Regions from separate parts of the Pseudonocardia zijingensis genome, predicted to be linked through region 2. Evidence: riboswitches for the same ligand, from Rfam matches in the RefSeq annotation. Region 2 holds a riboswitch; each other region holds the start of a gene.
The links. A riboswitch is a leader RNA that binds a small molecule or an ion and turns the genes downstream of it on or off. The one in region 2 is predicted to bind thiamine pyrophosphate.
Positions count from the first base shown of each region.

Region 1: it holds a riboswitch for thiamine pyrophosphate, as region 2 does, so the genes downstream of both, thiO (glycine oxidase ThiO) here and thiC (phosphomethylpyrimidine synthase ThiC) in region 2, are expected to answer to the same signal.
Region 3: it holds a riboswitch for thiamine pyrophosphate, as region 2 does, so the genes downstream of both, ACFPL3_RS18870 (ABC transporter substrate-binding protein) here and thiC (phosphomethylpyrimidine synthase ThiC) in region 2, are expected to answer to the same signal.

Region 1 covers NZ_JBHSKO010000007.1:8,054-18,095, forward strand. Annotated here, with positions in the region: gene ACFPL3_RS15955 (AAA family ATPase) at 1-29, shown strand, start outside; gene ACFPL3_RS15960 (LytR C-terminal domain-containing protein) at 35-1,027, opposite strand; gene ACFPL3_RS15965 (DUF3263 domain-containing protein) at 1,138-1,443, opposite strand; gene ACFPL3_RS15970 (peptide deformylase) at 1,583-2,155, shown strand; gene ACFPL3_RS15975 (hypothetical protein) at 2,613-3,224, shown strand; gene ACFPL3_RS15980 (GerMN domain-containing protein) at 3,299-4,204, opposite strand; gene thiG (thiazole synthase) at 4,284-5,045, opposite strand; gene thiS (sulfur carrier protein ThiS) at 5,048-5,248, opposite strand; gene thiO (glycine oxidase ThiO) at 5,252-6,382, opposite strand; TPP riboswitch at 6,372-6,480, opposite strand; gene thiE (thiamine phosphate synthase) at 6,606-7,274, shown strand; gene ACFPL3_RS16005 (hypothetical protein) at 7,341-7,655, opposite strand; gene ACFPL3_RS16010 (hypothetical protein) at 7,753-9,075, shown strand; gene ACFPL3_RS16015 (TetR/AcrR family transcriptional regulator) at 9,047-9,673, opposite strand; partial or broken gene ACFPL3_RS16020 (NADPH-dependent FMN reductase) at 9,738-10,042, shown strand, end outside.
Region 2 covers NZ_JBHSKO010000045.1:8,691-18,732, forward strand. Annotated here, with positions in the region: gene ACFPL3_RS40830 (hypothetical protein) at 1-1,119, shown strand, start outside; gene ACFPL3_RS40835 (S1 family peptidase) at 1,142-2,398, shown strand; gene ACFPL3_RS40840 (nitroreductase family deazaflavin-dependent oxidoreductase) at 2,404-2,844, opposite strand; gene thiD (bifunctional hydroxymethylpyrimidine kinase/phosphomethylpyrimidine kinase) at 3,006-3,857, shown strand; TPP riboswitch at 3,870-3,974, shown strand; gene thiC (phosphomethylpyrimidine synthase ThiC) at 3,969-5,588, shown strand; gene ACFPL3_RS40855 (xanthine dehydrogenase family protein molybdopterin-binding subunit) at 6,112-8,379, shown strand; gene ACFPL3_RS40860 ((2Fe-2S)-binding protein) at 8,372-8,905, shown strand; gene ACFPL3_RS40865 (FAD binding domain-containing protein) at 8,902-9,717, shown strand; gene ACFPL3_RS40870 (serine/threonine-protein kinase) at 9,784-10,042, shown strand, end outside.
Region 3 covers NZ_JBHSKO010000008.1:248,310-258,351, reverse strand. Annotated here, with positions in the region: gene ACFPL3_RS18885 (cytochrome ubiquinol oxidase subunit I) at 1-595, shown strand, start outside; gene ACFPL3_RS18880 (cytochrome d ubiquinol oxidase subunit II) at 592-1,608, shown strand; gene ACFPL3_RS18875 (hypothetical protein) at 1,646-2,308, shown strand; TPP riboswitch at 2,335-2,448, shown strand; gene ACFPL3_RS18870 (ABC transporter substrate-binding protein) at 2,439-3,458, shown strand; gene ACFPL3_RS18865 (ABC transporter permease) at 3,556-4,302, shown strand; gene ACFPL3_RS18860 (ABC transporter ATP-binding protein) at 4,295-5,053, shown strand; gene ACFPL3_RS18855 (tetratricopeptide repeat protein) at 4,972-5,787, opposite strand; gene ACFPL3_RS18850 (LacI family DNA-binding transcriptional regulator) at 5,876-6,874, opposite strand; gene ACFPL3_RS18845 (hypothetical protein) at 6,988-10,042, opposite strand, start outside.

The DNA.
Region 1 (10,042 bases), on a different contig from region 2:
AGGCCTACGCGGACCGCCGCCCGAGCTGAGGGGCTCAGCGCCCGTAGTCGTTCGTGACGATCACGATGATGCCGGGCGAGGCGTGCTGCAGGCCCTCGAAGCGCGGGTTGGCGCGCATCCCGAACTGCTCGGCCAGCGCCTTGGCGGCCGCTTCCTCCTCGGTGCCCGGCCGGTAGTAGACGGTGGTGGTGGGGATGATGCCGTGCGGGTAGTTGCCGATCTCGTCGATCGGCCAGCCCGCCCTGCGGAAGTCCTCGGCCGCACGCGTGGCCAGACCGCTGATCGTGCTGTTGTTGTAGACGCGCAGCGGCAGGTGGGCCACGGCCGTGCCACCGCCGCCGCTCCTCCCGGCGCCGGTGTCGCCGCCACCCGAGCGGGCGTTCCCGCTGCTGCCGCCACTGGGGGCTGGGGCCGGGGCAGCCATGGGGTCGCTGCCGCCTCCCGACGGGGCGGGAGGCGGAGCCTGCTGCGCGGCGGGACCGCCCGGAGGCGCCTGCTGGGGTGCGGGTGCTGGTGCTGGGGCCGGTGCATCGGGCGCGGGCGCGGGTGCCGGGGCGTCCGGACCAGGAGCGGGGGCGGGGGCACCCGGGTCGGCGGGCGCGGGCGCCGGAGCCGGGGCACCCGCCTCGGGCGCCGGTGCGGCGGGCGGGGGCGCGGCCTGGGGTGCCGGGGCGCCGGGCGGCAACTCAGCACCGGGTGCCGCCGGGTCTGGCGCGCCGGGCGGGAGGGCACCCGGGGCCGGCTCGGTGACCGAGGGGACCGGCAGCCCGGCCGCGTCGGTGGGCAGCGGCTCAGTGGGCAGCGGCTCAGTGGGCAGCGGCTCGGCGGGCGGCGCCGGGGGCGGCGGCTCCACGGCGGGTGGGGTCGTGTCGTTCGAGGCGTCGGCCGACGGGACCGCGGTGGGCTGGTCGCCGCTCGTGGCCGTGCTCGCCAGGCCGATGACGGCGGCGACCACCGCGACCCCGATCAGCCCGAGCCCGCCGAGCCGCAGCGGGGACGGTCCGCCTCCGGCCCCCGGCGTGGTCACGACCGGACCTCGACGACGGTCGCGAGCTCGATCACGCTGGCCTCCGTGTGCGTGGGGATTCCGGTCAGTGAGGGGTCGCCGGAGCGACCGGGTTGGTGATCATGCTGCCGTCACCACGGCTCGATTCCCAGGCGGCGCGCCGCACGGGTGCGCTGCCGGCTGGCGCGCAACCGGCGGAGGCGCTTGACGAGCAGCGGGTCGACCGCGAGCGCCTCGGGCTTGTCGACGAGGGCGTTGAGCACCTGGTAGTAGCGGGTGGCGGACATGTCGAACAGCTCGCGGATCGCCTGCTCCTTGGCGCCCGCGTACTTCCACCACTGGGCCTCGAAGGCCAGGATCTCGCGCTCCCGGCGCCCCAGTACCCGTGCCGTGCCGCCGACGGGAGGGCGCCCGCTGGTCTCGGTGGCCGACTCCATCACGCTCCTCGGGGGCCTCGCTCAGGACGAATAACAGTCCTGTCATTCGCGTCGGCCATTGAACCACGCGACCCCGACGAGAACGGGGGAGGCGCGCGCTGCCCGATCGGGGAACGCAGGCACCACGTAGGGTCGACTTGTGTCCGTCCGTCCCATCCGCATCATCGGCGACCCCGTCCTGCACCGGCCCACCCGCCCCGTCGAGTCATTCGACGACGAGCTGAAGGCGCTGGTCGAGGACATGTTCGACACCATGGCCGCCGCCGACGGGGTCGGGCTCGCGGCAAACCAGATCGGCGTCGACCTGCGCCTGTTCGTCTACGACTGCCCGGACGAGCAGACGCGCACGCGGGTGCGCGGCGTCGTCGTGAACCCGGTGCTGGAGACCTCAGAGCGGCCCGAGTCGATGCCCGACCCGGAGGACGACGAGGAGGGCTGCCTGTCCGTGCCCGCCGAGCACTTCCCGACGGGCCGGGCCGAGTGGGCCCGCGTCACGGGGGTGGACGCCGACGGCAAGCCGGTCGAGGTGGAGGGGCGCGGATTCCTCGCCCGGTGCCTGCAACACGAGACCGACCACCTCGACGGTCTCCTGTACATCGACCGACTCGTGGGTCGCAACCAGCGCGCCGCGAAGAAGGTGCTCAAGCGCAACGGCTGGGGCGTGCCGGGGCTGTCGTGGGACCCCGCCACGGAGGAGGCCGAGGACGTCTAGTCCCGGCCGGGCGCGACGCGGCGAGCCGCACACAGGGGCCGCCGCGGCGACCGTCACGTCATGCTCGCGCCGAGCGGCGGCGTTGGATCAGCGGGACCCGGGCCGACGATGCGCGATGGCAGCGAGCCGCACACACGTGTCGCCGCGACATCCGCAAGGTGCTGTTTGCGCCCTGATCAGCCGCGCCCGATCGAGCCGAGCAGCACACCCCTGCTGACGCCGCAACAGCGCAGTACGACTCGCGCCAACCGACGGCGACCGATCACGCCGAACAGCACCCCACAGCAGCACGCACAACCACCAAGTCCTTCCCGACGACTCCGCCCCGGCCGGCGAACGCGACGACAGCGAGCCGCACACGCGTGTCGCCCCGACAGCCTCCACGTGCTGATCGACGCCGGTCCGTTGATCAAGACCCGGCACCGCGACGGTGGTGCGGGAAGTACGCTCCGGCCGCATGCGGATCTACGCCGAGCGCCCGGGCCGGGCCGGGCTCCAGCTGCTGGCCGACCTGCTGGCGCTCGGTTGGATCTGGCTGACCGCCTTCGTCGCCCGCACGGTGCACGACTTCGTGCTCGCGATGCAGGGGCCTGCCCGGACGCTGGCGGGGGCGGGTGAGTCGGTGCGCGGGGCGTTCGACGACGCAGCGCGCACCGCGGCGTCGCTGCCGTTCGTCGGCGACGACCTCGCGCGGGCGCTCGGCGCAGGCACCGGCGCGGGCGAGTCGCTGGTGGCGGCGGGGCAGGAGCAGATGGAGGCGATCGCGCGGGTCGCGTTCGGGACCACCGTGGCCACGGTGGTGCTCGGGGCGATGCCGGTGCTGTTCGTGTGGCTGCCGCTGCGGGTGCGCTACGCGCAGCTGGCGCAGTCGGCGGTGACGGCCCGCGCCGTCGACTCCGACCTGCTCGCGCTGCGAGCGCTCACCCGCAGGCCGGTGCGGCAGCTCATGCGGGTGGCGCCCGACCCGGCGACATCGTGGCGGCGCGGCGAGCGTCCTGTGCTGCACGCGCTGGCGGCGCTGGAGTTGCGCAGCCTCGGCCTGCGCGCGCCGCGGACTCCGCCGGACTGAGCGCACCCGCGGTTCAGAACGCCACGTTCCTGAACCTGGGGTACAGCAACGTGGCGTTCCTGAACTTCGGGGCCTCACCCCGACACCGTCACCCGCTTGTCGTCGGACAGCACCGGGCGGCCCTCGCCGTCGGAGGGGTCGTCCTCGCTGATGCGCACCGTGTACTGGCCGGGTTCGAGGGTCACGGTGAAGGCGAAGGGGGCGAAGCGCTGGCCCTCGGCCGTGCTCGCGACGCCCTCGCGGACCACGGCGCCGTCGCGCAGCACCGCCCAGCGCACGGTGGCCTCCCACACGGCCGCCTCGCCGCTCACCTCGACCTCGCGGCCGACCTGGGTGTCGTCGGCGGGCGAGTCGATCTGCACGAGCGAGCGCACGGCGTAGGGGTCGCCGCGCCCGATCGGGGCGGAGGTGTCGACCGAGCCCCAGAGGGCGGACTCGGTGGAGCCGTCCACGAGGATCCGCACCGGGTCGGTCGACTGCATCGCGCCCTGCACCGTGTAGACGAGCTGCTGCACGGTGAGCTCGGCGAGGTGCGGGTCCGACGGGCCGGACCCGACGCCGGTGAGGTCGACGACGATGGCTCCGCCCTCGCGGCGCACGGGCCCGCGCAGGGCGCTGCCGGCCGGCCAGTGGCTGCGGTAGTCGGGGTCGATGCCGGTGGGGGCGGCGAGCATCTCCTGCACGGCCGCGCTCGCCGGGTCGTCCGTGACGACGGCGTGGAATTCCCGCTGCAGCCGCGGGCCCGCCGCGGTGTCGGCCACGTAGTACACGGGCACGGCGACACGCTCGCCGCCGCCGTCGGGCTGCGGCGCGGGGGACGGCCCGGGCGCGGGCTCGGGTGGGGCGGACGTGCCGGGGACGGGGGCGGGTGGCGTCCCGGGCACGGCGCTCGGCGGGGCCGTCACCGGCCCCGGAGCGGGGTTGCCGCAGCCGCCCAGCAACGCGAGGACGACGAGCACCCACCCGTGTCGCCCGTCCATCCGATCACCTCCGGGCACAGGTTCCCGCGAGCCGGTCGGGTCACCCGTCCGGCACGCCGCACCCGCTCGGGTGGCTGCCTCAGACGTCGACCTCGGGCGAGGAGGCCTGGGCCCAGTAGCGGCGGGGGATGCGCCCGGCGAGGCGAGCGGCGCGGCCCGCCTCGACCGCGAGTCGCATCGCGTGGGCCATGCGCTCCGGGTCACGCGCGCGGGTGACGGCGGTGGCGAGCAGTACGGCGTCGCAGCCCAGCTCCATCGCCTGGGCGGCCTCGGACGCCGTGCCGATGCCCGCGTCCAGCACGACCGGCACGCCGGCCTGCTCCACGATCATCTCGATGTTGTGCGGGTTGCGGATGCCCAGCCCGGTGCCGATCGGGGAGCCCAGCGGCATGACGGCCGCGCACCCGACGCCTTCGAGCTTGCGGGCGAGCACCGGGTCGTCGTTGGTGTAGGGCAGCACCGTGAACCCGTCGTCGACGAGCTGCTCAGCGGCGTCCAGCAGCTCGATCGGGTCGGGCAGCAGGGTGCGTTCGTCGGCCACCACCTCGAGCTTGACGAGGTCGGTCTCGAGGGCCTCCCGGGCGAGCCGGGCGGTGAGGACGGCCTCGGCGGCGGTGCGGCAGCCCGCGGTGTTGGGGAGGACCTCGATGCCGAGGCGGCGCAGGAGATCGAGCACGCCGGTGCCGGTGACGGCGTCGATGCGGCGCATGGCCACGGTGGTGAGCGCGGTGCCGGAGGCGACCAGGGCGCGTTCGAGGATCTCCAGGTTCGACGCGCCACCCGTTCCCATGATCAGCCGGGACGGGATCTTGCGGTCGCCGACGACCAGCATTTCGTCCATGGTCAGCCTCCCTGCACCGCTGTGAGCACCTCGACACGCGCACCGTCGGCGAGCTCGACGGACGGCCAGTCGGCCCGCGGCACCACCTCGCCGTCGACGGCGACCGCGACCCCGTGCTCCGGGGCGCCGAGCACGGCGAGCGCGTCACGCACGCGAGCACCGTCTGCGAGCTCGCGCTGCTCTCCGTTGATCCACACCTGCACGTGCTACCTCCTCACCATCGAGAACCGGGCGGGGTCTGCGGCGCGCACCGGCTCGGGGACGGCGCCGCCGCGCAGCAGGGCGAGCACGGCGTCAGCGCTGACGGGCGCGAGCAGCATGCCGTTGCGGTGGTGGCCGGTGGCCACGAGCAGGCCGTGGGGGCCGAGCGCCCCGATCAGGGGCAGGTTGTCCGGGCTGCCGGGCCGCAGCCCCGCCGCGCTCTCCACCAGCGCGTACTCGGCGATGCCGGGCAGGATGCGTTCGGCGTCGCGCAGCAGGTCGCGCACCCCGCCGACGGTGACCTGCGTGTCGAAGCCGAGCTCCGCCTGCGTGGCGCCGATGACGAGCCCGCCGTCGTCGCGGGGGACGACGTAGACCGGTCGGCCGTCCACGAGCGCCCGCACCGTGCGCTGCGGCGGCGGGAAGGCCCCTGCCCGGTGCGCGATACGCAGGATCTCCCCCTTGACCGGGCGCACCAGGCCGTCGAGGGCCGGGTGCAGCGCGGCCGAGTGGGCGCCCGCGGCGACGAGCACGAGGTCCGACTCGACGTCGCCGCCGTCCGTGCGCACGCCGGTGACCTGCTCGCCGTCGTCGAGGACGGCCCGGACGGGCTGCTCCACGACCCTGGCGCCCGCCCGCTCGGCCGCGACGCGCAGCGCGGCCAGCAGCACGCGGTTGTCGACGGCGAGGTCGCTGGGCACCGACAGACCGCCGCGCACGTCCGGGCCCAGCGCGGGTTCGAGGCGGCGCAGCTCCCGCCCGGAGAGCCGCTGCACGTCGCGGCCCAGCCGGCCCAGGAACGTGGCGAGGGTGTCCAGCTCGGCGCGGTCGCCCGAGCCGGTGGCAGCGACCACCGTGCCGTCGGTGCGCAGCCCTGCCGGGCGCCCGGCGGCGGACTCCAGCTCGGCGGCGAACGCGGGCCAGGCCCGCACCGCGGCCTCGCCGAGTTCCAGCAGCTCCTCCTCGCCCGGCCACGCCTCCGTGACGGGCGCGAGCATGCCCCCGGCCACCCAGGAGGCCCCTGACGAAGGCGCGGGGTCGAACACCGTGACCCGCAGTCCGGCCTGCGCCGCGCGCCAGGCGCAGGACAGGCCGATCACGCCTGCCCCGATCACCGTCAACGAGTTCGACATCATCTCCGCTCCCTGCGCCGGCATGACCCGGATCAGGTTCGACGGTCGGGATCTGTCGGATCCCCTCTCAGCCCGCAGTACGGACTCCCGTGCGCCACCTTGCTCTTCACCCTACGCCGTGTCGTTGGCCTCCGCTTCGCTCCGGCGGGCTCGCAGGCTCTCCAGGCCCGCTCGCTCGTCGCCGATGCCTCCCTCGTTCCCGAGGCAACGCGTAGGGTCGCCGAGCGTGCCTGCCCTCGACGGCGCCACCGTGCGCAAGCGACTGGACGACGCCCGCCTCTACCTCTGCACCGGCGCCCGCCGCCGCACCGGCGATCTCGCCGGGTTCGCCGACGCCGCGCTGGCCGGGGGCGTCGACATCGTCCAGTTGCGGGACAAGGGCCCGGACGGCCCGCTCGAGGCCCGCGACGAGCTGGCCGCGCTCGAGGTGCTCGCCGAGGCGTGCGCCCGCCACGGCGCGCTGCTGGCCGTGAACGACCGCGCCGACGTCGCGCTCGCGGCCGGGGCGGACATCCTGCACCTGGGCCAGGACGACCTGCCCGTCCGGTGGGCCCGCGAGGTGGTGGGGGACGAGGTGGTGATCGGGCGCTCGTCGCACAGCCCGGAGGAGACGGCGGCCGCCGCCGACGAGCCGGGGGTGGACTACTTCTGCGTCGGCCCGTGCTGGCCCACGCCCACGAAGCCGGGCCGCCCCGCTCCGGGGCTCGATCTCGTGCGCACGGTGGCGAGTCGCGCGCCTGAGCGCCCGTGGTTCGCGATCGGCGGCATCGACCACGCCCGTCTCGACGAGGTGCTGGCGGCGGGTGCGAAGCGCATCGTGGTGGTGCGCGCCATCACCGAGGCCGAGGACCCACGCGCGGCGGCGGCGGCGTTCGCGGAGAAGCTCCGCAGCTGACGTCCCCACGGTACGAGCGGCACCTCCGTCCGATAGAGCGGTACGGGTGTGCCGTTCGTCCGGCGGTCAGCGGGTGCGGAGCGTGCGGCGGGCCGCCCATCGCGCCCGGTACCAGCGGAGCACCCAGAGCCAGCCCGGCCGCTCGGCTCGCGCGCGATGGCGGCTGCCCACCGGTCGCCGCCGCGTGCTGCGGTGGCTCGTGGTGCCCACGACGCGGTCGAGCGGCGGGCGGTGCAGCGCCGAGTCGCCACGACGTTCTCCGACGAGCACCCACGCACGGGTGCCCGACCGCTGCCAGATCCGTGTTTCCGGCGCGGTCTGCGTGTGCGCGGCGACCTCCACGACGTCCAGGATGTCCTCCGGCCGCGCCCGAGTCGTCACGGCTCGCGGGCATCTCCACTACCGGCTGGCGGGGGTGCACGGCGCCGTTCGCGAGACGTAAGGATCATGCGCCCCGGTCCGGGGCTAGCGTCCTCCCGTGCCGGTCACCGTCGCGCGGAGATCGCGGATCTCCGGGAGCGCAGCCGATCTCGCCGTGGTGCTGGCGGCCGCGCTCGTCGTGGTGGCCGCGGCGGTGGTCGGACGGGCGCTGCTGGCGGGCGGCACCGACATCTTCCTGCCGTTCCCGCCCCTGCTCGCCGAGTGGCTGCCGCACGCGGGCCCGGGCACCCCGGCGGCCCTGGCCGTCGCGGCGCTGGTGGTGGCGCACGGGCCCGCGCCGGCGCAGCGGCTGACCTGGGGCCGGCTGCTCGCCGTGGCGTACGCGGGCGCGGTGGCGTGGACGGTGTCGCTCGCGCTCGTGGACGGCTGGCAGCGCGGGGTGGTCGAGCGGCTCACCAGCAGCCAGGAGTACCTGCACGACGTGCCACGCGTGGGCGACGTCGGCACGCTGCTGCGCACGTTCGCCGACCACATCCTCACCGACCGGCCCGGCTTCTGGACCACGCACGTGGGGGCGCACCCGCCCGGCGCGCTGCTCACGTTCGTCTGGCTGGACCGGCTCGGCCTGGGCGGCGGTGGTGCCGCGGGGCTGTTCGTGATGCTGGTGGGGGCGTCCGCGCCGGTCGCGGTGGCGGTGGCCGCGCGGGCCCTCGGCGCGGAGGACCTCGCCCGCCGCGCGCTGCCGTTCGGCGTGCTGCTGCCCGGCGCGGTGTGGGTCGGGGTCTCGGCGGACGGGATGTTCGCGGCCGTGCTCGCCTGGGGCGTGGCGCTGCTCGCGATCGGGAGCACCGGGCGGGGCCTGCGGGCCGACCTCGCGGCGGTGACGGCCGGGGTGCTGCTGGGCTGGTGCCTGTACCTGTCGTACGGGCTGGTGCTCGGCGGGCTGCCCGCCCTCGCGGTGCTCATCCACACCCGCAGGCTGCGGGCCGGCCTGTTCGCGGCCGCCGGGACGCTCGCGGTGGTCGCCGCGTTCACCGCGAGCGGGTTCTGGTGGTTCACCGGCTTCGAGCACGTCCGGGTGATCTACGCGGCCAGCATCGCGCAGACGCGGCCGTACTCGTACTTCGTGTGGGCCAACCTGGCCGCGGTGGCCTTCACGGTGGGGCCCGCGGTGGTGGCGGCGCTGCGGCGCGCCCAGGCCCTCCCCACCGGGGTCGTGCTGCTGGTCGGGGCCGCGGTCGCCGCGATCCTGCTGGCCGACCTGTCAGGGATGAGCAAGGCCGAGGTCGAGCGGATCTGGCTGCCGTTCGCCGGGTTCCTCGTGCTCCCGTGCGCCCTGCTCCCGCACCCCCGGCGCTGGCTCGGGGCGCAGGCAGCGCTGGCGCTCGCGGTCAACCACCTGCTGCTGACGGTCTGGTAGCGACGCCGAAGAGGAACAGGTGGACACCGGCCGCGACGGTGACGGCGATCTCCTCGTCGGTGGGCACGGCGCCCCGGTAGGACGGGTTGTCGGCCGCGATCAGCCGCATGAGCTGGAGGGCGGCGCGGTCGGGTTGGTCGATCCGTAGCAGCCCTCGCCCGGCCAGCTCACGCAGCCGCTCGCCCAGTGCACGGCGCACGCGGGCCGGCCCGATCTCCTGCCACGCGTCGATCGCCTCCTGCGGGATGTGCCCGACCTCGGCGTTGACCTGGCGGACCAGCGCGAAATGCGCCCCGTGCTCCTCCCGCACGGGGCCGGCGAAGGCGATCCCGAACTCGACGAGGTCGGCCTCCAGGTCGACCACCCGGTGCAGGTAGCGCTCGATGATCGCGATCTGGGCGTCGGCCACGCGGGCGGCGCTGTGCTGGATGACCGCGCTGAACAGCTCCGCCTTGTCGGTGAAGTGGTTGTAGACGGTGCGCGTCGACACGCCCGCCTCGGCGGCGATGGCGTCCATGCTCGCCCGGGTGTAGCCGTCGCGGGCGAAGACGGTGAGCGCGCCGTCGACGACCGCGCTGCGCTTGTCGCCCCTGACCATCGCCCCATCCTTCGTGTTGCCACGCTCGTTGTACTTATTGCTACGCTCGTTGTACTTTGACGCCATGGTACGCATCGCCATCGTCATCGGGAGCACCCGTCCCGTCCGCCGCACCGAGGTCGTCGCCCGCTGGGTCGCCGAGGCCTGCGCGCGGCACCCGGTCGCCCAGGCCGGGAAGGCGAGCTTCGACGTCATCGACCTCGCCGACCACGACCTGCCCGTGCTCGACGAACGCGCCGCCGCGCTGTGGGCCGACTACCGCGGCGCCCACACCCGCCGGTGGGCCGCGACGATCGCCCCGTACGACGGGTCGTCTTCGTCACCCCGGAGTACAACCACTCGTTCCCGGCCGCGCTGAAGAACGCGATC
Region 2 (10,042 bases):
CCGGCCCGGCCGGCGTCACCCGATCCCCGGTTGCCCGCCCTCGCGTACCTCGGGACGCTCGGCGACTCGTTCGGCCGGCCCGCGGTCGTGCACGTCGCCGCGGGCCGGGACCGGCTCGTCGTGCACCGGCGCGGCCTGGACCTGGACCGCAGCCTCGACACCGCGGCCGCCTACCGGGTGCTCGGGGTGCCCGCCGTGGCCACGTGGCCTGCCGTCGTCGCCGAGGACGTGCGGGACGGCAGCGGGGCGGTGGTGCTGCGGGCGGGTGAGCGGGTGGAGGTCGGCTACCACCGCGACGGCGGTCCGGTCGACCTCGACGACCCGCGCCGGCTCGCCCAGGTGGCCCGGCTGCACGCGGCGGCCGAGGTGATCGGGGACGTCGACGTGCGCGGCGTGAAGGAGGTCAACCTCGTCGCCGACGCGGCCGGGAACATCGGGCTCGTCGACTTCAACGCGGGCCTGACGCTCGACTCCGAATCCGCCGAGGCCCACCTGCAGCTGGTGATCGACGGGGCGCTGTTCGACACGCGCGCCGCGCAGGCGGTCTTCGGTGTGCTCACCGAGGCCGACCTGCTCGCCGGCTACCGGCACGTCGTCGAGCGGCGGGCGGAGCTGCTGGCCGTGATCCGCGACCCGGCGCGGCGGCTGGTGGCCGCGGCCCGGGTGGACCTGATGAGCCGGATCGTGGCGGCCGGGCGGCTGCCCGACCGGGTGCGCGCGCAGCTGCGCGACGCCGCCCCGGTGGCGGCCAGGGCCCACCCGGGCGAGCGGCTGCCCGACCAGGCTTACCGGCTGGGCTTCGGCCCGGCCGAGACCCGGCTGCTCACGTCCGCCCTGACGCACATGCGCCGGGAGGCGGTGGGACGGCGGGCCGACGGCGGCGTGTTCGTGTTCGCGGCCGATCGCCTCGCGGCGGAAGTGCGCGAGCACGTCCCGGCGGCGGAGGCGGCCGACGTCGTCGAGCGGCTGGTGGCGTTCGCGTGGCACGACGCCGACGGCCTTGTCGTCGCGATCAGCGAGGAGCGGTACGCCGAACTCGACCGGCTGGGTGCGCTCGCCGTGGTGCTCGACGGGGCGCGCAGCCGGGTCCCGGATTCGCGGCCACCTGGAGCGATCTGATGAAGGAATTCCTCGGGAGGGAATGATGATGGTGGAGATCGAGCGGGCCGACCCGGCGCGCGTGCTGCGCGTCGGACCGGAGCCGGTGGCGCAGCTCCGGTTCCCGTTGCTCGGCGCGGCGTTGTGGTGGGCGCTGCCGGCCGTCGCGATGCTCGCGGGCGGCTGGACCGCGTCGACGATCCTGGTCGTGGCCGGGCGCACCGACGACCCGGCCGCACTGATCACCTGCGGCGTCGCGGCGGCCGTCGCGGTCTTCGGCGGGATGTGCCTGTTCGAACGTCTCGTCGGCCCGCCGGGCGCGGCGCTGGGGGCCGGCGCCACCGTCGAGCTGATCCACTCGCCGTTCGTCGACGCAGGCGTCGTCCCGGGCTGGTCGGCGTCGGCCGGCTGGGCGCGCACCGCGGTCGCCACCGGGGTGCTCGTCTGGCGGACGCACGCACGGCGGCCACCGGTGATCCGCACGGCCGAGCCCGTGGTGGCCCCGCGCGGGTCGCTCGACGACCTGGTGGCCCCCGCACCGGGCCCGACCGCGCCGGGCCGGGTCGTGGTGTCGGGCCGGTTCCGCGTGACGGGCTGGCCACGAACGGCGCTGCAGGCCGTGGAGCTGCCGGAGCACCCGCCCCGGGAGGTCGACGCCGTGGGGTGGGTGCAGACGCGGGCGAGCCGGGGCACCGCGTTCGTGGTCGGCAACGACGGCGCCCACGCCGACCTGGTGACCAACGATCACGTGATCGGCACGGCCCGCTCGGCCCGCGTCAGCATCGCCGGCACCACGCGCGACGCCGTACTGCTCCCACGCCCGGATCCGGAGCGATTCGCTCAGCTGCTCGGCGAGCACCTCCCGCACCTCGACGCACCGCAGCGGAAGCGCCTCGCCGAGCAGACCGACCTGCGGCTGCTGCGGATCGACTCCGCGGGCCTCCCCGTCGGCCACCTCGAGATCTCGACGGCGGACACGCTCGACGCGCTCGCCCTCTCCGTCGGTTACCCGCACGGCGGAGTCCCGCGCTTCGTCTGGCCCGCCCACCCGGTGCCGCTCCCCGCGATCGGGCTCGGCCGGCTCGTGCTGCGCCACGGCAGCGCCGAGCTGTGGACGCCGTGGCGGGTGCAGAGCGGCAACTCCGGCGGGCCGGTGCTCGTGCGGGAGGACGGCCGGCTGCGTGTCGCGGCGGTCACGCACATCCAGCACGACGCGCGCCGGTCCCGGGGCAACGCCCCCCAGATCCCGGCGCCCGTCCTGCGCGCCTACCTCGCCGCCGTGGACGGGGGCGGGGTGTGAACGGCTCAGTCCTCGATCGGCTCCAGTACGAACACCGGGATCTCCCGGGTGGTCTTCTTCTGGTAGTCCTCGTAGTCCGGGTAGGCCGCGACGGCCCGCTTCCACCACACGGCCTTCTCCTCGCCGGTGACCTCGCGGGCGCGGTAGTCCCTCGTCACGGTGCCGTCCTGCAGCTCGACGTGCGGCTCGGCCTTGACGTTGTGGTACCAGACCGGGTGCTTCGGGGCCCCGCCCAGCGACGCGACGATGGCGTAGACGCCGTCGTGCTCCACGCGCATGAGCGGCACCTTGCGGAGCTTCCCGCTCTTGACGCCGCGCGTCGTCAGCAGGATGACCGGGCGGCCCTTGACCTCGACGCTCTCCGTCGTCCCGGTTTCGAAGATCTTCTCGGTCTGCTCCCGCACCCATCCGGTCGGGCTGATCTCGTATTCACCTTCGAGCGGCATGTGTGGTGGCAACACGGCGGAGGTGCCGGATCTTCCCCTCGTCGCCCCGGACGGGTTACGGTCGACGGCGACGGGAGCTCGCAGCAGCGGGCTGAGAGGGTGGCTACGGCGCCGCCGACCGCACGAACCTGTCCGGGTAATGCCGGCGTAGGGAGGCGAGGATGACCGAGCCCACCGTGGGCACCAGACCCCCGACGGTGCTGACGATCGCGGGCACCGACTCCGGCGGCGGCGCGGGTGTCGCGGCCGACCTGCGGGCGATGGCCGCCTGCGGGGTGCACGGCTGCGTGGCGGTCACCGCGGTCACGGTGCAGAACACGCTGGGGGTCAGCGGGTTCCACCCGATCCCGCCCGAGACGGTGGCGGCGCAGATCGAGACGGTGGCCACCGACATCCCGCTGGGCGCGGCCAAGACCGGGATGCTCGCCGACACCCCGATCATCGAGGCGATCGTGGACGCCTGCGACCGCGTCGGCATCGGCGGCGACGGTGTCCCGCTGGTGATCGACCCCGTGGCGGCGTCGATGCACGGCGACCCGCTGCTCGCCGACACCGCCCTCGAGGCCTACCGCACGCTGCTGTTCCCGCGCGCGGTGCTGGCCACCCCCAACCTCGACGAGGTGCGGCTGATCGCGGGCGTCGACGTGCACGACCGCGCGGCCCAGTACGAGGCGGCCAAGGTCGTGCACGCCTTCGGCCCCCGGTACGTGCTCATCAAGGGTGGGCACCTGCGCGAGGACACCGACGTGTGCATCGACCTGCTCTACGACGGTCACACCTTCACCGAGCTGCCGGGTCCGCGGTTCGACACCGGCAACACCCACGGCGGCGGGGACAACATGGCCTCGGCCATCGCCTCCGGGCTGGCCCGGGGGATGACGGTGCCGGAGGCCGTCACGTTCGGGAAGCGCTACGTGGTGGAGGCCGTGCGCCACTCCTACCCCTTGGGGAAGGGCCACGGCCCGATCTCGCCGTTGTGGGCGGTGCGCAGCTGGTGGGAGCAGGACGTCTGATCTCGACGCGGCTGAACACATCGCGGGAGCTCGTGCACACCACGGGCTGAGAGGGCCGAGGCCGACCGCAGAACCTGTCCGGGTAATGCCGACGTAGGGAGAAGAAGAGCGATGAGCTCTGCCGTGCCGTCCGTCACGACCGGCCCCATCCGGGGCTCGCACAAGACGTACCTGGAGGGGCCGGACGGCATGCGCGTGCCGGTCCGCCGCATCGAGTTGTCCACCGGCGAGCACCACGACGTCTACGACACGTCCGGCCCGTACACCGACGACGGCGCCACGATCGACCTCGCCGCCGGCCTGCCCGCCCTGCGCGCGCCCTGGATCGCTGCGCGCGAGCCGGGCACCCAGCTCGCGCACGCGCGGGCCGGCGTGATCACCCCCGAGATGCGGTTCGCGGCGATCCGGGAGGGCGTGGACGCGGAGCTCGTGCGGTCGGAGGTTGCCGCGGGCCGCGCGGTGATCCCGGCCAACCGCAACCACCCGGAGTCGGAGCCGATGGTCATCGGCAAGCGGTTCCTGGTGAAGGTCAACGCCAACATCGGCAACTCCGCCGTGACCTCCTCGATCGAGGAGGAGGTGGAGAAGATGGTGTGGGCCACGCGGTGGGGCGCCGACACCGTCATGGACCTGTCCACCGGCAGGCAGATCCACGAGACGCGGGAGTGGATCCTGCGCAACTCGCCGGTGCCGATCGGCACCGTGCCGATCTACCAGGCCCTCGAGAAGGTGAACGGCGATCCCGCGAAGCTGTCGTGGGAGGTCTACCGCGACACCGTGGTGGAGCAGTGCGAGCAGGGCGTCGACTACATGACGGTGCACGCGGGCGTGCTGCTGCGCTACGTGCCGCTCACGGCGAAGCGCGTCACCGGGATCGTGTCCCGCGGCGGCTCGATCATGGCGGCGTGGTGCCTCGCCCACCACCGCGAGTCGTTCCTCCACACCCACTTCGCCGAGCTCTGCGACATCTTCCGCTCCTACGACGTCACGTTCTCCCTCGGCGACGGCCTGCGGCCCGGCTCCATCGCCGACGCCAACGACGAGGCGCAGCTCGCCGAACTGCGCACGCTGGGCGAGCTCACCGCGATCGCGCGGGAGAAGGACGTCCAGGTGATGATCGAGGGCCCGGGGCACGTGCCGCTGCACAAGGTCGACGAGAACGTGCGGCTGGAGGAGGAGTGGTGCGGCGGCGCGCCGTTCTACACCCTCGGCCCGCTCGCCACCGACATCGCGCCCGGCTACGACCACATCACCAGCGCGATCGGCGCCGCCAGGATCGCCCAGGCAGGCACCGCCATGCTCTGCTACGTGACGCCGAAGGAACACCTCGGCCTGCCCGACCGCGACGACGTGAAGACCGGCGTGATCACCTACAAGATCGCCGCGCACGCCGCCGACCTCGCCAAGGAGCACCCACGGGCCCAGGCGCGCGACGACGCGCTCTCCGCGGCGCGGTTCGAGTTCCGCTGGCTCGACCAGTTCCACCTGTCCCTCGACCCCGACACCGCGCTCGCGTTCCACGACGAGACCCTCCCGGCGGAACCGGCCAAGACCGCGCACTTCTGCTCCATGTGCGGGCCGAAGTTCTGCTCGATGCGCATCACCCAGGACGTCCGCGACTACGCCGAGGCCCACGGGCTGACGACGGTGGCGGCCATCGAGGCGGGGATGGTGGAGAAGGCCTCGGAGTTCACGGAGGCGGGCGGGCGGCTGCACCTTCCGCTGGCCTGAGGGGCAGGTGGGTCAGGCGTAGACGTCCGCGGGTGACACGAGGGTCACGTCCGGATCCTGCGCGGAGCGGGCCATCAGCGCATCGTCGAACCCGCTGCGGGAGAAGACGGAGCGTCGAGGGGTCACGGTTCGGGCTCCGGCGGCCCCGTGCTTGCTGGCTGAGGACCGTCTCCAGCTCGGGTGAGCGAACAGCTGGAACTCGTCCAGCACCCGGGGGTGCGCTCGCGTCCCACGAACCGGCCGATCACCGCCAGGGCCGCAGCGAGGATTTTCCATCGCTGGAATATCCGCCGCAGGATCGAAGCCCGGCTCTCGTGGACCTGGCCATCTGATCAGGCGCACGCGACCGCACCCGCCGCGTGCGCCACGCGTGATCGCCGGCCTTCGGGCGTACCCCGGCCGGACGGTCGCGCCACAGCGTGAGCGTCCCGGCGCGGGCTGTGAGTGATCGGCGGGACACGCCGGGAACAGTCCCCGATCGCCCGCGCGCGGACACCGGCGGTGCGGGCTAGCATCCCGTCTGATGAGCATCATGGGCACGCGCGTTGTCCGCACAGAGGATCCGGTGTTCCTCTCCCGGGGCGCGACCTACACCGACGACCTGACCGACGAGCGGCTGACGGGTGCGCTGCACCTGACGCTGGTGCGGTCCCCACTGGCACACGGCCGGATCACCGGGATCGACGTCGAGGCGGCCAGGGCCGCCCCCGGCGTCGTCGCGGTGTTCACGGGCGCGGACCTCGACATCGACCCGGCGCTGCTGTTCCCGGCGGCGAACAGGGCGATGGTCCGGCCTTTCCTCGCCACCGACCGCGTGCGGTTCGTGGGCGAGCCGGTTGCCGCCGTCCTCACCGAGGATCCGTACCAGGGCCAGGACGCTGCCGACCTGGTGGAGGTCGACTACGACCCCCTGCCTGCCGTGATCGACATGAAGGACGCGCTCGCCGGTGAGACCGTCCTGTTCGAGGAGGCGGGCACCAACCTCGCGCTGGCGTTCGACGACCAGGAGTTCGACGACCACCTGTTCGACGACTGCGAGGTCGTCGTCACGCGGGAGATCGTGAACCAGCGCCTGGCCGCCGCCCCGCTGGAGACGCGCGCCGCCGCGGCCGCGTGGGGCGACGACGGGCGGGTCACGCTGTTCGCCTCGTCGCAGAACGCGCAGGCGGCCCGCGACGAGGTGGCGGGCTGGCTGGGCCTCGACCCGGCGAACGTCCACGTGATCCTGCCGGACGTCGGCGGCGGGTTCGGCGCCAAGATCGGTGCCGACCCGGTGTTCGCGCTGGTGGCGTGGCTCGCGAAGCGCGTCGGGCGCCCGGTCCGGTGGACCGAGACGCGCTCGGAGAACATGACCGGGATGCTGCAGGGCCGCGGCCAGGTGCAGACGATCACGATCGGCGGGCGCCGCGCCGGCACCGTGCTCGCCTACCGCCTCGACGTGCTCGCCGACGCGGGTGCCTACCCGGCGCTCGGCGCGTTCCTCCCGTTCTTCACGCGGCAGATGGCCCCCGGCGTCTACGACATCCCGAAGGTGGAGTCGCGGGCCCGGGTTGTCGTCACCACCACCACGTCCACCGGGGCCTACCGCGGCGCGGGCCGCCCCGAGGCCACCGCGGCGATCGAGCGGGCCATGGACCTGTTCGCCGCCGAGATCGGCATGGACCCGGCGGAGGTGCGCAAGCGCAACGTCGTGGCGCCGGACAAGTTCCCGTTCACCACGAAGGGCGGGGGCGGCGGGGCCGTCTACGACACCGGTGAGTACGCGAAGGCGATCGACCGGGTGCTGGAGGCCGCCGGGTACGCCGATCTGCGGGCCGAGCAGGCCGCGCGCCGCGAGCGGGGCGACACCGTGCAGCTGGGCATCGGGGTCTCGTCCTACGTCGAGATCACCGGTGGTGGCGCGTTCGCCGAGGACGCCGCGGTGGAGGTCCACGCCGACGGCACGGTCACCGTGCTCACCGGCACCTCGCCGCACGGGCAGGGCCACGCCACGGCGTGGGCGATGCTCGCCAGCGAGCACCTCGGCATCCCGATCGAGAAGATCACCGTCAAGCACGGCGACACCGACCTCGTGCCCCGCGGCGCGGGCACCATGGGGTCGCGGAGCCTGCAGACCGGTGGGGTCGCCGTCTACCAGGCGGCGGGGCAGCTGGTGGAGCTGGCCAAGCAGCGCGCGGCCGACCTGCTGGAGGCCAGCGTCGAGGACCTGGAGGTCGCCGAGGGCCGGGTCACGGTCAAGGGCACCGGTTCCGGCGTCGACCTCGCCGAGCTGGCGGCCAAGGAGCAGCTGCGGGCCGACACCACGTTCGACAGCGGGGCCCCGACGTTCCCGTTCGGCGCGCACGTGGCCGTGGTCGAGGTCGACGTCGAGTCCGGCAAGGCCGTGGTCGACCGGATCATCACGGTCGACGACGCCGGTCCCGTGCTCAACCCGCTTCTCGCGGAGGGCCAGCGCCACGGCGGCATCGCGCAGGGAATCTCGCAGGCGCTGCTCGAGGAGGTCGTCTTCGACGCCGACGGCAACCCGCTCACGGCCACGTTCGCCGACTACGGGTTCCCGTCCGCGGCGGAGCTGCCGAGTTTCACGCTGGTGGACATGGAGACGCCCACCCCGTTGAACCCGATCGGGGCGAAGGGCATCGGCGAGGCCGGCACCATCGGCGCCACGCCCGCCGTGCAGAGCGCGGTGGTCGACGCCGTGTCGCACCTCGGTGTCCGCCACATCGACATGCCTGCCACCCCGCTGCGGGTGTGGGAGGCCATCCAGGCCGCCGGAGGCACCAATGACTGAGAAGGTCCAGATCACGGTCAACGGCCGGCCGACCACCGCCGAGGTGGAGCCGCGGCTGCTGCTCGTGCACTACCTGCGTGACGTGGTCGGCCTGAAGGCCACCAACATCGGCTGCGACACCACGTCCTGCGGCGCCTGCACGGTGCTGCTCGACGGCGAGTCGGTGAAGTCGTGCACGGTGCTCGCGGTGCAGGCCGACCAGCAGTCGGTCACGACGATGGAGGGGCTCTCGCCCGACCCGGAGCACCTGCACCCGGTGCCCGCGGCGTTCCGCGCCGAGCACGGGCTGCAGTGCGGCTTCTGCACCCCGGGCATGGTGATGGCCGCGGTGGGCCTGCTGAAGGAGAACCCGAACCCCACCGAGCGCGAGGTGCGCGAGGGCCTGGAGGGCAACCTCTGCCGCTGCACCGGCTACCACAACATCGTCCGCGCCGTGCTGGCCGCGGCGGGCAAGGACCCGGCGGAGGCCGAGGACTCGCCCGCCGAGCTCGCGGCGCCCGGCTTCTCCACCGGGAGCAGCTCATGATCCCCGTCGGCTTCGACTACGCGCGCCCCGACTCGGTGGAGGGCGCGCTCGCCCTCCTCGAGGAGCACGGCGAGGACGCCACCCTGCTCGCCGGTGGCCACTCGCTGCTCCCGGTCATGAAGCTGCGGCTGGCCGCGCCCGAGCTCGTCATCGACATCGGCAAGCTCGCCGATCTGCAGTACATCCGGGTCGACGGCGACGAGGTCGCGATCGGCGCGGGTACGCGCCACCACGCGCTCGAGGTGTCCGACGTGCTGGCGGCCGAGTGCCCGCTCCTGCCCGCCGTCGCCCGCACCGTGGGCGACCCGCAGGTGCGCCACCGCGGCACGCTCGGGGGCTCGCTCGCCCACGCCGACCCGGCCTCCGACCTCCCGGCGGCGGTGCTCGCGCTCGGCGGCACCGTGGTGCTGCGCAGCCCGCGCGGGGAACGGCAGGTGCCGATCACGGGCTTCTACACCGGTGTGTTCTCGTCGGTGAAGGAGCCGGACGAGCTGGTGGTCGAGGTCCGGGTGCCGCGCACCGGCGGTGCCGGGTGGGCGTACGAGAAGTTCACCCGGCGCGCCAACGACTGGGCGATCGTCGGGGTGGCCGTCGTCGACGGCCGGGTGGGTCTGGTCAACATGGGCTCCACGCCGCTGCGGGCCTCCCAGACCGAGGCCGCGCTCGTCGACGGCGCGTCCATCGAGGAGGCCGCCGCGCTCGCCGACCAGCGCACCGAACCCCCCTCGGACCTTTCCGCCACCGCCGACTACCGTCGTCACCTGGCGCGCGTGCTCACCCGGAGAGCCCTCACGACTGCCGCCAACGGGTGACGCACGTCCGGGGCGAAGTTTCCCGGATCTGTGCGTAACTGCCCCGTACGGGGGAAAGACTTCGGTATGGCCCCCGACGAGGCTGGTGCGCTCGGCGACGTCCCCCGTGTCGTCGCCGGCCGATACGAGCTCGGGGCGGTGCTCGGCGCCGGTTCGTCCGCCGTCGTGCACCGCGCCCGGGATGTGCGGCGTGGTGTCGAGGTAGCGATCAAGTGCTTCCGGCCCGGTGCGTCGGAGCGCGATCTTCGCCAGCAGCGCCAGGAGATGGCGTTGCTGGCCCGGCTGGACCATCCCGGCCTCGTGCGCCTGCACGACGGCGGGATCG
Region 3 (10,042 bases), on a different contig from region 2:
CGCCGAGTACCAGCCGCTCAAGCTCGCCGCGATCGAGGGGATCGCCCGGAGCACCGCCGGTGCGTCGCTCTCGCTCGGCGGCGTCTTCGTCGACGGCGAGCTGCGCTACGCGCTGGAGATCCCGAACGCGCTCTCGCTGCTGGCGCACTGGGACCCGGACGCCGTGGTGCTCGGCCTCGACCAGGCCCCGCCGCACCTGCGCCCGCCGGTCAACGTCGTGCACTGGAGCTTCCAGATCATGGTCGGGATCGGGTTCGCGCTGGTCGCCCTCGGCGCGTGGCTCGCGTGGACCTGGTGGCGACGGCGCGACCTGCCCCGCTCGCCCTGGTTCCTGCGCGCGGCCGTGCTCGCCGGGCCGGCCGCCGCGCTCGCCCTCGAGGCCGGGTGGGTGGTCACCGAGGTCGGCCGCCAGCCGTGGGTCGTCTACGGCGTGCTGCTCACCCGGGACGCGGTCAACCCGCATCCCGGGCTCGTGGCCGGTCTGGTGACGGTGCTGGCCGTCTACGTGGTGCTGACCGTCGCGACGGTGGCGGTGCTGCGGCGGCTGGCCCGCCGCGGCCCGGTGGCGCCGCAGGAGCGGGCGGGTGCGCGGTGACCGCCGCCGACGCGCTGCTCGCGATCCTCTGGATCGGGCTCACCCTGTACGCGCTGCTCGGCGGCGCCGACTTCGGGGCCGGCCTGTGGGACCTGCTCGCGGGCGGCACCGAGCGCGGGCGGCCGCAGCGCGAGCTGATCGAGCACTCGATCGGCCCGGTCTGGGAGGCCAACCACGTGTGGCTGATCTTCGTGATCACGCTCTTCTGGACGGCGTTCCCGGCCGCGTTCGCCCCGTTCGCCGCCACCCTCTACATCCCGCTCACCCTCGCGGCGCTGGGCATCATCGCGCGGGGAGCGGCCTTCGCCTTCCGCAAGGCGAGCGAGGAGCTCGCGCTGCAGCGCCTCTACGGCGCCGCGTTCGCCTTCTCCTCGGTGGTCACGCCGTTCTTCCTCGGCACCGTCGTCGGCGCCGTCGCGTCCGGGCGCGTACCGGCGCGGATCGGTGCGGGCGACATCATCAGCAGCTGGTGGAACCCCACGTCCGCCACCGCGGGCGTGCTCGCCGTCGGGACCACCGCGTACCTCGCCGCCGTATTCCTCTGCGCCGACGCCCGGCGGGCCGGGCGGGACCAGCTCGCGGAGGGATTCCGCAGGCGGGCGCTCGGCACCGGTGTGCTCGTCGGCATCGCGACGATCGCCGCGCTGCTGGTCGTCCGCGCGGACGCACCCGGTCTCCTCGCCGGGCTCACGGGCCGCGCGCTCCCGGTCGCCGTGGTCAGCGTGCTCGCCGGCGTCGCGTCGCTCGGGCTGCTGGTCGCCCGCCGCTACGTGCTCGTCCGCCTGACCGCGGCGCTGGCCGTCACCGCGGTCCTGTGGGGCTGGGGTGTCGCGCAGTACCCGATCATGCTGCCCGGGCTGACGGTCGCCGCGGCGGCGGGCGACCCCGCGGTGCTCTCGACGGTGCTGTGGGTCCTCGGGGCGGGCGCCCTGCTCCTGGTGCCCTCGTTGCTGTTCCTGTTCACCGTGTTCCAGCGAGAACAGGCGTTCCAGCGGGAACGGGCGGTGCGCTGAGCGGTTCCCCCGGCGGAAGGCGGGGAACGACATCACCGTGCCCGGTCTGCGCCAGCTCGTCTCCGCGACGTTCGCGGGCGTCGCGCGGTGGCGCTCCGCGCCCGCGCTGCACTCCCGCGGAGCCCTGTTCGACGCCCGCGTCGCGCTGACCGAGCGGGACTCCGTGCTCGCGAACGCGCTCGGCGGCACCGGCGAGCGGCCCGCGCTCGTGCGGCTGTCGAAGGGCGCCGGGACGCCGGGCGGCCTGCCCGACCTGCTCGGCGTCGCCGTGCGCACCGAGATCGGCGGCCACGTGCTCGACGTGCTCTTCACCAGTGGCAACCGGGTGCTCGTCCCGTCGCACGGGTGGACGCGGCGCCCGTACACGACGCTCATGCCGTACGCGGCCGCGGGCACCAGGGTGGTGCTCGGCCTCGAGCCGGAGGACCGGCTGGCGACCTCGGGCGCCGACCCCGCCACCGTCGCCGCGCCGATGGCCTTCACCCTGACCGAGCGGGAGCACGGCGTCACCCGTGCCGTCGGGCGGCTCGTGCTCGAGGCGCCGCACGAGGGCGGTCCGGTGGCGTTCGACCCCGTCCACAACACCCACCCGCAGCTGGTCCCGTCCCCGCCGCTGCGCAGGCTGCGGGCGTGGGCCTACACCGGCTCGCGCCGCGGTCGCGGGGTCGGGGCGCGGGAACTCGGCCGCGGGCCGGGGTGAGCGGGGCCGCCCCACGACGTATCCTCGTGCCGACCCACGGGAGCCTCGCGTTCCGAGGCTGAGAGGGCGGCAGGACCGGCCGCTGACCGTTCGCACCTGACCCGGTTAGTACCGGCGTAGGGAGGAACTCGTGGCACCCGTACGCGTCCCCCGGATCCTGGCCGCCCTCGGCGCGGTGCTGGCTCTGCTGCTGGCCGGCTGCGGCGGCGGCAGCGGGTCGGAGACGGTCCGCGTCGCCCTCGACTGGACGCCCAACACCAACCACACCGGGCTCTTCGTGGCCCAGCAGGAGGGCTGGTTCGAGGAAGCAGGCCTCGACGTCCAGCTCCTGCCGTACAACAACACCTCGCCCGACACACTCGTGTCCTCCGGCGCCGCCGAGTTCGGCGTCAGCTTCCAGGACTCCTTCACGTTCTCGAAGGCGGCGGGCGCCGACATCACCTCCGTCATGGCCGTGCTGCAGCACTGGGCCACGCAGATCGCGGTGCGGGCCGACCGGGCCGACATCACCTCGCCCCGCGACCTCGACGGCACGACCTACGGCGGGTTCGGCGCCGCCTACGAGGAGCCGAAGATGCGCGCCGTCATCCAGGCCGACGGCGGCAGGGGCGAGTTCGACACGGTCGTGCTCGGCACCGCCGCCTACGAGGCGCTCTACGCGGGCGAGGTCGACTTCACCGAGCCGTTCGTGGCCTGGGAGGGCATCGAGGCGGAGCTGCGCGGGCAGCCGCTCAAGACGTTCTCCTACACCGACTACGGCTTCCCGGACGCCTACAACGTGCTGCTGATCGGGAACTCGCCCTGGCTGGCCGAGCACCCCGACCTCGCGGCGAAGTTCGTGCAGGCGGCCCAGCGGGGCTACCAGCTCGCGGCCGACGACCCGGACCGCGCCGCCCAGCTGCTCATGGATGCCAACCCCGGAGCGTTCACCGAGCCGGAGCTCGTGACGCGCAGCCAGGAGATGCTCGCCGAGCGGTTCCTGCGCGACGAGAACGGCCGCGTGGGCACGCAGACGGCACAGATGTGGGCGGGCTACTCGGGGTGGGTGTTCGACTCCGGCGTGCTCGTCGGGCCGGACGGCGGCCCGCTCACCGAGCGTCCCGACTTCACCACCTGGTTCACCGATGACTACCTCGCACCGCCGGCCTGACGGCGGCACCGCCGAAACGGGGATCTCACCGCGACGCCACGGGGGACTCGCCCCGGTGGAACGCGGGACTCGGGCGGTCGGGACGGGAGACTCGCGGGTGTGGGGGCGGGCGGTGCCGCCGCTGGTGCTCGTGGCGGCGGGGCTCGTGGCGTGGCAGTGGTACGTCACCGCGGCCGACGTGCGGCCGCAGGTGCTGCCCTCGCCGCTGCGGGTGCTGGAGCAGGGCTGGGCGTTCCGCGACCAGATCTGGGCCCACACCGTGCCCACGCTGCAGGTCACCGCAGTCGGGTTCGCGGTGTCGCTGGCGCTGGGCTGGGCGATCGCCATCGCGGTGGACTTCTCTCCGTGGCTGCGCCGCGCCCTCACGCCCCTGCTCGTGGCCTCGCAGACGCTGCCGATCATCGCGATCGCCCCGCTGCTGATCATCTGGTTCGGGTTCGGCCTGTTCCCGAAGGTCGTGGTGATCGCCCTCGTGACCTTCTTCCCGATCACGGTCGGGCTGATCGAGGGGTTCGCCGCCACCGACCGGCAGGCCACCAACCTCCTGCGCAGCATGGGCGCCACGCGCTGGCAGCAGTTCCGCTACGTGCGGCTGCCCGGCGCCATGCCCCGGTTCTTCACGGCGCTGCGCATCGGCATCACCTACGCCGTCACCGGCGCGATCTTCGCCGAGTACGTCGGGGCCACGGCCGGGCTGGGGATCTTCATGAGCCTGCAGAAGAACTCCTTCCGCACCGACCTCGTGCTCGCCGCCGTGCTGGTCACGGCTCTGCTGTCGGTGACGCTGTTCCTGCTGACCTACGCCGTGGAGCGGCTCGTGATCCCCTGGTGGCGCCGTGGCTGACCGCAAGCTCGCCGTCGACGGCCTGCACAAGGCGTTCCCCGGTCCCCTCCCCGTGCTGGACGGGGTGGAGTTCGACGTGGCGCCGGGGGAGTTCGTCTCGGTGATCGGGCCGAGCGGCTGCGGGAAGTCCACGCTGTTCAACGCGATCGCCGGGTTGGAGCTCCCGGACGCGGGGCGCGTGCTGGTGGACGGCGACGACGCCACCGGGCGCGTCGACCACGTCGCCTACATGCCCCAGCGCGACCTGCTCTTCCCGTGGCGCACGGTGCTCGACAACACCACGCTCGGCCTCGAGGTGGCCGGCATGTCGCGGCGCGCGGCCCGGGAACGGGCCCGCCCGCTGTTCGCGCCGTTCGGCCTGGAGGGCTTCGAGTCGGCACGGCCGCACGAGCTCTCGGGCGGGATGCGCCAGCGGGCCGCGCTGCTGCGCACCGTCGTGCAGGACCGCGCCGTGCTGCTGCTCGACGAACCGTTCGGCGCGCTCGACTCCCTCACCCGCACCGACATGCAGAGCTGGCTGGAGGAGGTCAGGGCCCGCTTCGGCTGGACCGTCCTGCTGATCACGCACGACATCCGCGAGGCGGCGTTCCTGTCCGACCGCGTGCTGGTGCTCGGCCCGCGCCCGACCCGCGTGCGGCGGGAGGTGGTGGTGGACCTGCCCCGCCCGCGTCAGGTCGAGCTGATCACCTCGACGCGGTTCGCGGAGGTCGAGTCGGAGCTGCTCGCCGCGCTGCGCGGCGCACCGTCCTGAAGGACGGCCGACAGCTCGTCGTGCAGCGCGACCGTGTCGGGGTGGTTCGCGCCGAGCAGCGCCGACGCGTCCTCGAAGGCCTGCCGGAACAGCACGACGGCCTCGTCGGCGCGGTCGAGCGCGGCGAGGCAGCCCGCGGCGTTCGCCCGCAGCGCGATCGTGTGCTGGTGACGCGCGCCGTGCGCCTGCTCCGCGTCGTGCAGCGCGACCTCGAGCAGCGTGAGGGCCGCCAGGACGTCCCCGGAAGCGGCCCGCGCCAGCGCCATCCCCATGCGGGAGACGAGGGTGTCCGGGTGGGTGGGCCCGAGCACCCGGCGGCGCTCCGCCGTGACGCGCGTGGACAGCTCCACCGCATCGCTCGCCTGCCCCGCCAGACGGTAGGCCGAGGCCAGCGCGTCGGCCGCGGTGAGCGTGCGCGGGTCGTCGTCGCCGAACACGCGCACCCGGTCGGCGAGGTTCGCGGCCATCAGCTCCAGGCCGCGCCGCTCCCCGGCGGCCACGCACGCCGCGGCGAGGTTGCCCGCCACCGTGAGCGTGTGCGGGTGGTCGCCGCCGAACGTGCCGATGCACCCCTCGTAGGCGTCCTCGAACCGGGGGATCGCCTCGGCCACCCGGCCGGCCGCGAAGTAGCTGACGCCGTCGGCGTTGCGCTCGGCGAGGGCGGCGGCATCCTCCCGCCGGTCCCGCTGGCGGGCCGATCCACGATCGCGTCCCTCGCGGGACCACCACGCCATTGCCGACCCCTTCCCCCGAACGGTGGGGCCAGACGCTACCGATGCCCGCTGCGGGCCCCGAAGCGGGTCCCGCATTCGGGACGGGGTGTCAGGCCGGCCGCAGCCGCGTGGACGCGCGCACCACGAGTTCGGGGGCGAAGACCACCTGCTGGTGCTCGTGGCTCTCCGGGGTGCGGGCCTCCTCGAGCAGCAGCTCGGCGGCGGTGCGCCCCAGCAGCTGGCGGGGCTGGCTCACCGAGGTCAACGGCACGGCGGCGGCCTCGGCGAACTCGATGTCGTCGTAGCCGACGATCGCGAGGTCGTCGGGAACGCGCAGGCCCAGGCGCACCATCTGCTGCAGCAGCCCGAGCGCGAGCAGGTCGTTGGCGCAGAACGCCGCCGTCGGACGCCGCGCCGCGGGCATCCCGGCAATGCGTTCCCCGGCCCGGCGCCCCTCGGCGACGTTGAGCGCCGCGGTCTCCAGGATCACCAGCTCCGCGCCCGACGCGCGGGCTGCGGCCTTCTCCGCCCCGGCGATCCGGTCCGCCACCTGCCCGATCGCGCGGGGGCCACCGACGAACGCGATGCGGCGGTGGCCGGTCTCCAGCAGGTGCGTGACGGCGAGTTCGCCGCCGAGCACGTCGTCGACGGCCACGGAGCAGCCGTCCGGACCGGCCCCGCGGTCGACGATCACCACCGGCGTGCCGCGTCCGGCCAGCGCCGCGATGCGCGGGTCGGTGACGTCCACCGGGGTGATCAGCACCCCCTCCACCCGCTGCTGCTCGAGCAGGTCGAGGAAGCTCGTCTGCCGGGCGTCGCTCTCGGCGCTGTTGCACAGGAAGAGCGCGAGACCCGCGGCGTCCGCCGCCTCCTGCACGCCCTCGGCCACGTCGGTGAAGAACGGGTTGGACGTGTCGAGCACGACGTAGGCCAGCGTGCGGCTGCCCCCGCCGCGCAGCTGGCGCGCCGACTCGTTGCGCACGAAACCCAGGTCGGCGATCGCGGCGAGCACCCGCTGCCGGGTGCGGTCGCTCACCAGCTCGGGGCGGTTGAGGACGTTGGACACGGTGCCGAGCGAGACGCCGGCGCGCAGCGCCACGTCCTTCATGCTCGGGACGCCTCGTGGGCTCGTCCCCGCCGTCACGACCGCCTCCCGAGACCTCTGAACGGATCCAGTCTAGTGCTCCCGGGGCCGCAACCCCGCCGGACGCGCCCCGCTGATCACGAGGGGTCCCGGTGCCTGCGCAGCACGACCGGGCCGAACAGGCCCGTCCGGACCTGGCCCGCGTACACGCCCGCGGTGGGGGAGGCGTCGTCGAGGTAGCCGGCGAGCGTGCCGCGCACCACCACCTCGATCTCGTTCCCGCCCGGGCGCAGGTGGTCGGTGACCTCGGCGCGCCACGGCCCCCAGACCAGCCGCGCGGCGAGCGCACCGTTGACCCGGACGTCCGCGGTGCCGCGCACCTCGCCGAGGTCGAGCACGCACCGCCCGCCCGCGGCCACGGTGAGCGCGGTCCGGTAGGTCACCTGCCCGCCCAGGGCCCGCAACCCCAGCTCCTCCCAGGCCACGAGCGGCACCTCGGCCTCGACGACCTCGAGCTCCACGGGGCCGTCCAGCAGCGCGCCGCCGCGCCTGCCGTCGCGCGCGATGAGGCGCAGCAGCACATCGGTGCCGTGCGGGGCGGGAGCGGGCAGCCGCACGACCCCGTCCACGGGGGTGAACGCGGCGCCGTCCAGGAACGCCGTCACCGGCAACGTGGTCGGCACCCGCAGCCCCACCGTGCCCGCGGGCACGCGCAGCCGCAGCCACTCGGTGCGCTCCGGGCCCGGCGCGACGTCCGGCACCACCGGCAGCACCACGCCGCGCCCGGCGGCGGCCGGGTCCAGCCACGCCGCACCCGGAAGCGGGTGGGGGCGCGTGACCGCGCAGACGAACGCCGGATCGCCCGGGTGGCGGCGGCGCAGCACCAGCGGCACCGCCACGTCGTCGCGCCGCGCACGCCACCCGGGCCCGCTGCACACCCCGAGACCGGGGGAGTCGAGCGTGGCCGCGGTGGGCTCGCCGTCCTGGTTGGTCACCCGGAGCACGACCTCGTTGACGCCGGCGCGCAGGTGCGGGCCCAGGTCGTAGTCGTGCACCCGGACCTCGCGGTGGCCGGGGTAGGGCTGGAAGTCGCCCTGACGGCCCACCTCCACACCGTTGACGAGCACCTGGCACGCCCCGTCCGAGCCCACGTGCACCCGCGCGTCGGCGGCCACCGCGTCGAGCGGGAGGTCGAGGACGAGGTCGGCCGACCCGCCCACCACCACCGGCCCCCCGGGCAGCATCCACTCCGGGCGGCGGTAGGCGTCCGCGTCGGTCACCACGGCGAAGCCCGCGCGCAGCGGGCCGTCGCGCTCGGCGGTCAGCTCGATCTCGACGGCGACGGTGCGGCCGGCCGGGAGAGGGCTGAACGACAGGTGCCCCGCGCCGTCGACCGGCACCTCGGCGCCGTCCACCAGCACCCGCCGCGGCGCCCCGGCCCCCATCGCGAGCAGCAGGCCCGGCCGGTCCGGCAGCGGCAGGTGCGTGCGCACGGCCACCCGCTCGCCCGCAGCGACGTGCCGCCAGTCGAGGAACTCCTCCGGCACCCGGCCCTTGGGGCCGAGGGTCTCGGCGTGCGCGGGGTCGTCGCGCAGCCCTCGCGCGAGGGACCACTCGACGGGCCGCCACGGCGGCGGCGTGCCGTCGCCCCAGGGCCCGCGGACGAGGGCGAAGGTCCCGAATGAGGCGGTGACGGGCGTCCACGGGGGTTCAGGAAAGCCACATTCAGGGCCGGAGAGGCCCTGAATGTGGCTTTCCTGCCCTTCGGGGGCGGGGGTCGTGGCGTGCTCCAGGCGCCAGGCCTCGATGGGGAGGACGCCTCCGCGGTCGGCGGCGGCGAGGTCGCCCCAGCGGTTGTCCAACGTGGACTCCGGCAGGGCCCGCCACGGCCCGGGCAGCGGGATCGTCTCCTCCACCGGGCCGAGCGGGTCGGCCGTCGCGTCCGGGAGCCCGGGGGCGAGGACGACGAGCGCGACGGCGCCGTCGTCGAAAGGCACGGTGAGCTCCCACGCGCCGTCCTGCGCGGCCGTGACGTCGAGCTCGGTGCGCCGTCCCGTGCCCGGCGACCAGCTCTGCGCCCGCGGCCGGTCGATCCCCGCGACGCGCACGTGCGCCACCCGGTCGCCGGGCGGGCGGAACCGGTAGCCCGTGGACCGCAGTGCGTCGTTGTAGCCCTGCCAGGTGAAGCCGCTCTCCAGCCAGGACCCGTGCAGGTCGAGGATCGGCGCCTCGGTGCCGGTGTGCTCGTCGTGCGCGGTGAGGGCGAGGACGTGGGCGTCGCCGTGGCGCCGCAGCAGGAACGGCGCGTCGGCCCGCACGCGCACCGGCCCGTGCCGCACCGCGGCCGGCACGTCCTCGGCGGTGCCGACGAGCGTGATCGTCCCGTCGGCGACGGCCGCCGCGAACCGCTCGGCCACACCCGCGTCGTCGCCGGGGAACAGGTCCGGCGCGCGCTCGACGCAGAGCACCCGGCCGCCCGCGGCCGCGAAATCGAGCAGCCGCTGCGCCGCGCCTGCGTGCAGCGCCGACACCGCGGGCAGGACCACGGTGCGGAAGTCCTCGGCGCCCACCCGGAGCGCGCCCGCGCGCACCTCACCCGCGGCGAGCGTGGCCTCGTCGAGCGCGTCGTGGTCGACGCCCGCCCGCTCCAGCACCCCGCGGCGTTCCGAGAGCCACGAGTTCACGCCGTTCAGCTCGTGGAACACGCGGCTGGCGCGCTCGGCGTCCGGGAGCGGGCCGGCGAGCGTGACGTGGGCCTGCGCGGTGGTGGTGGGGGAGAGCAGCAGCACGTCGGCCACGTGTTCGCCCGCGGTGAGCACCGCGCACAGGCGCGCCACGGCCGTGGCGAACACCGGGTAGGAGGGCCAGTACGGCTGGCGCCAGCAGGTGGACGGCGGTGCCCACTCCCACCAGCCGCCCACCGTGGAGTAGTAGACGGCATGCGGGTCGTAGAGGGTGGCGCCGCGGCGCAGGAACGCCGCGAGCCAGTCGTATGTCTCCTCGAGGGTGCCGCCCCAGCCGGAGGAGTGGAACGCCTCGATCCAGGTGCGCTCGTGGCCGCCTGCGTGGGCGAGGGAGCTGTGGACCTTGGCGTCGCCCCAGTGGTCGCTGCCGGGCGCCGCGTAGCCGCGGTGCAGGCCGAGGTAGTCGCCGTAGGCGTGCACCCCGCCGACCGGGTCGCCCTCGCGGGCC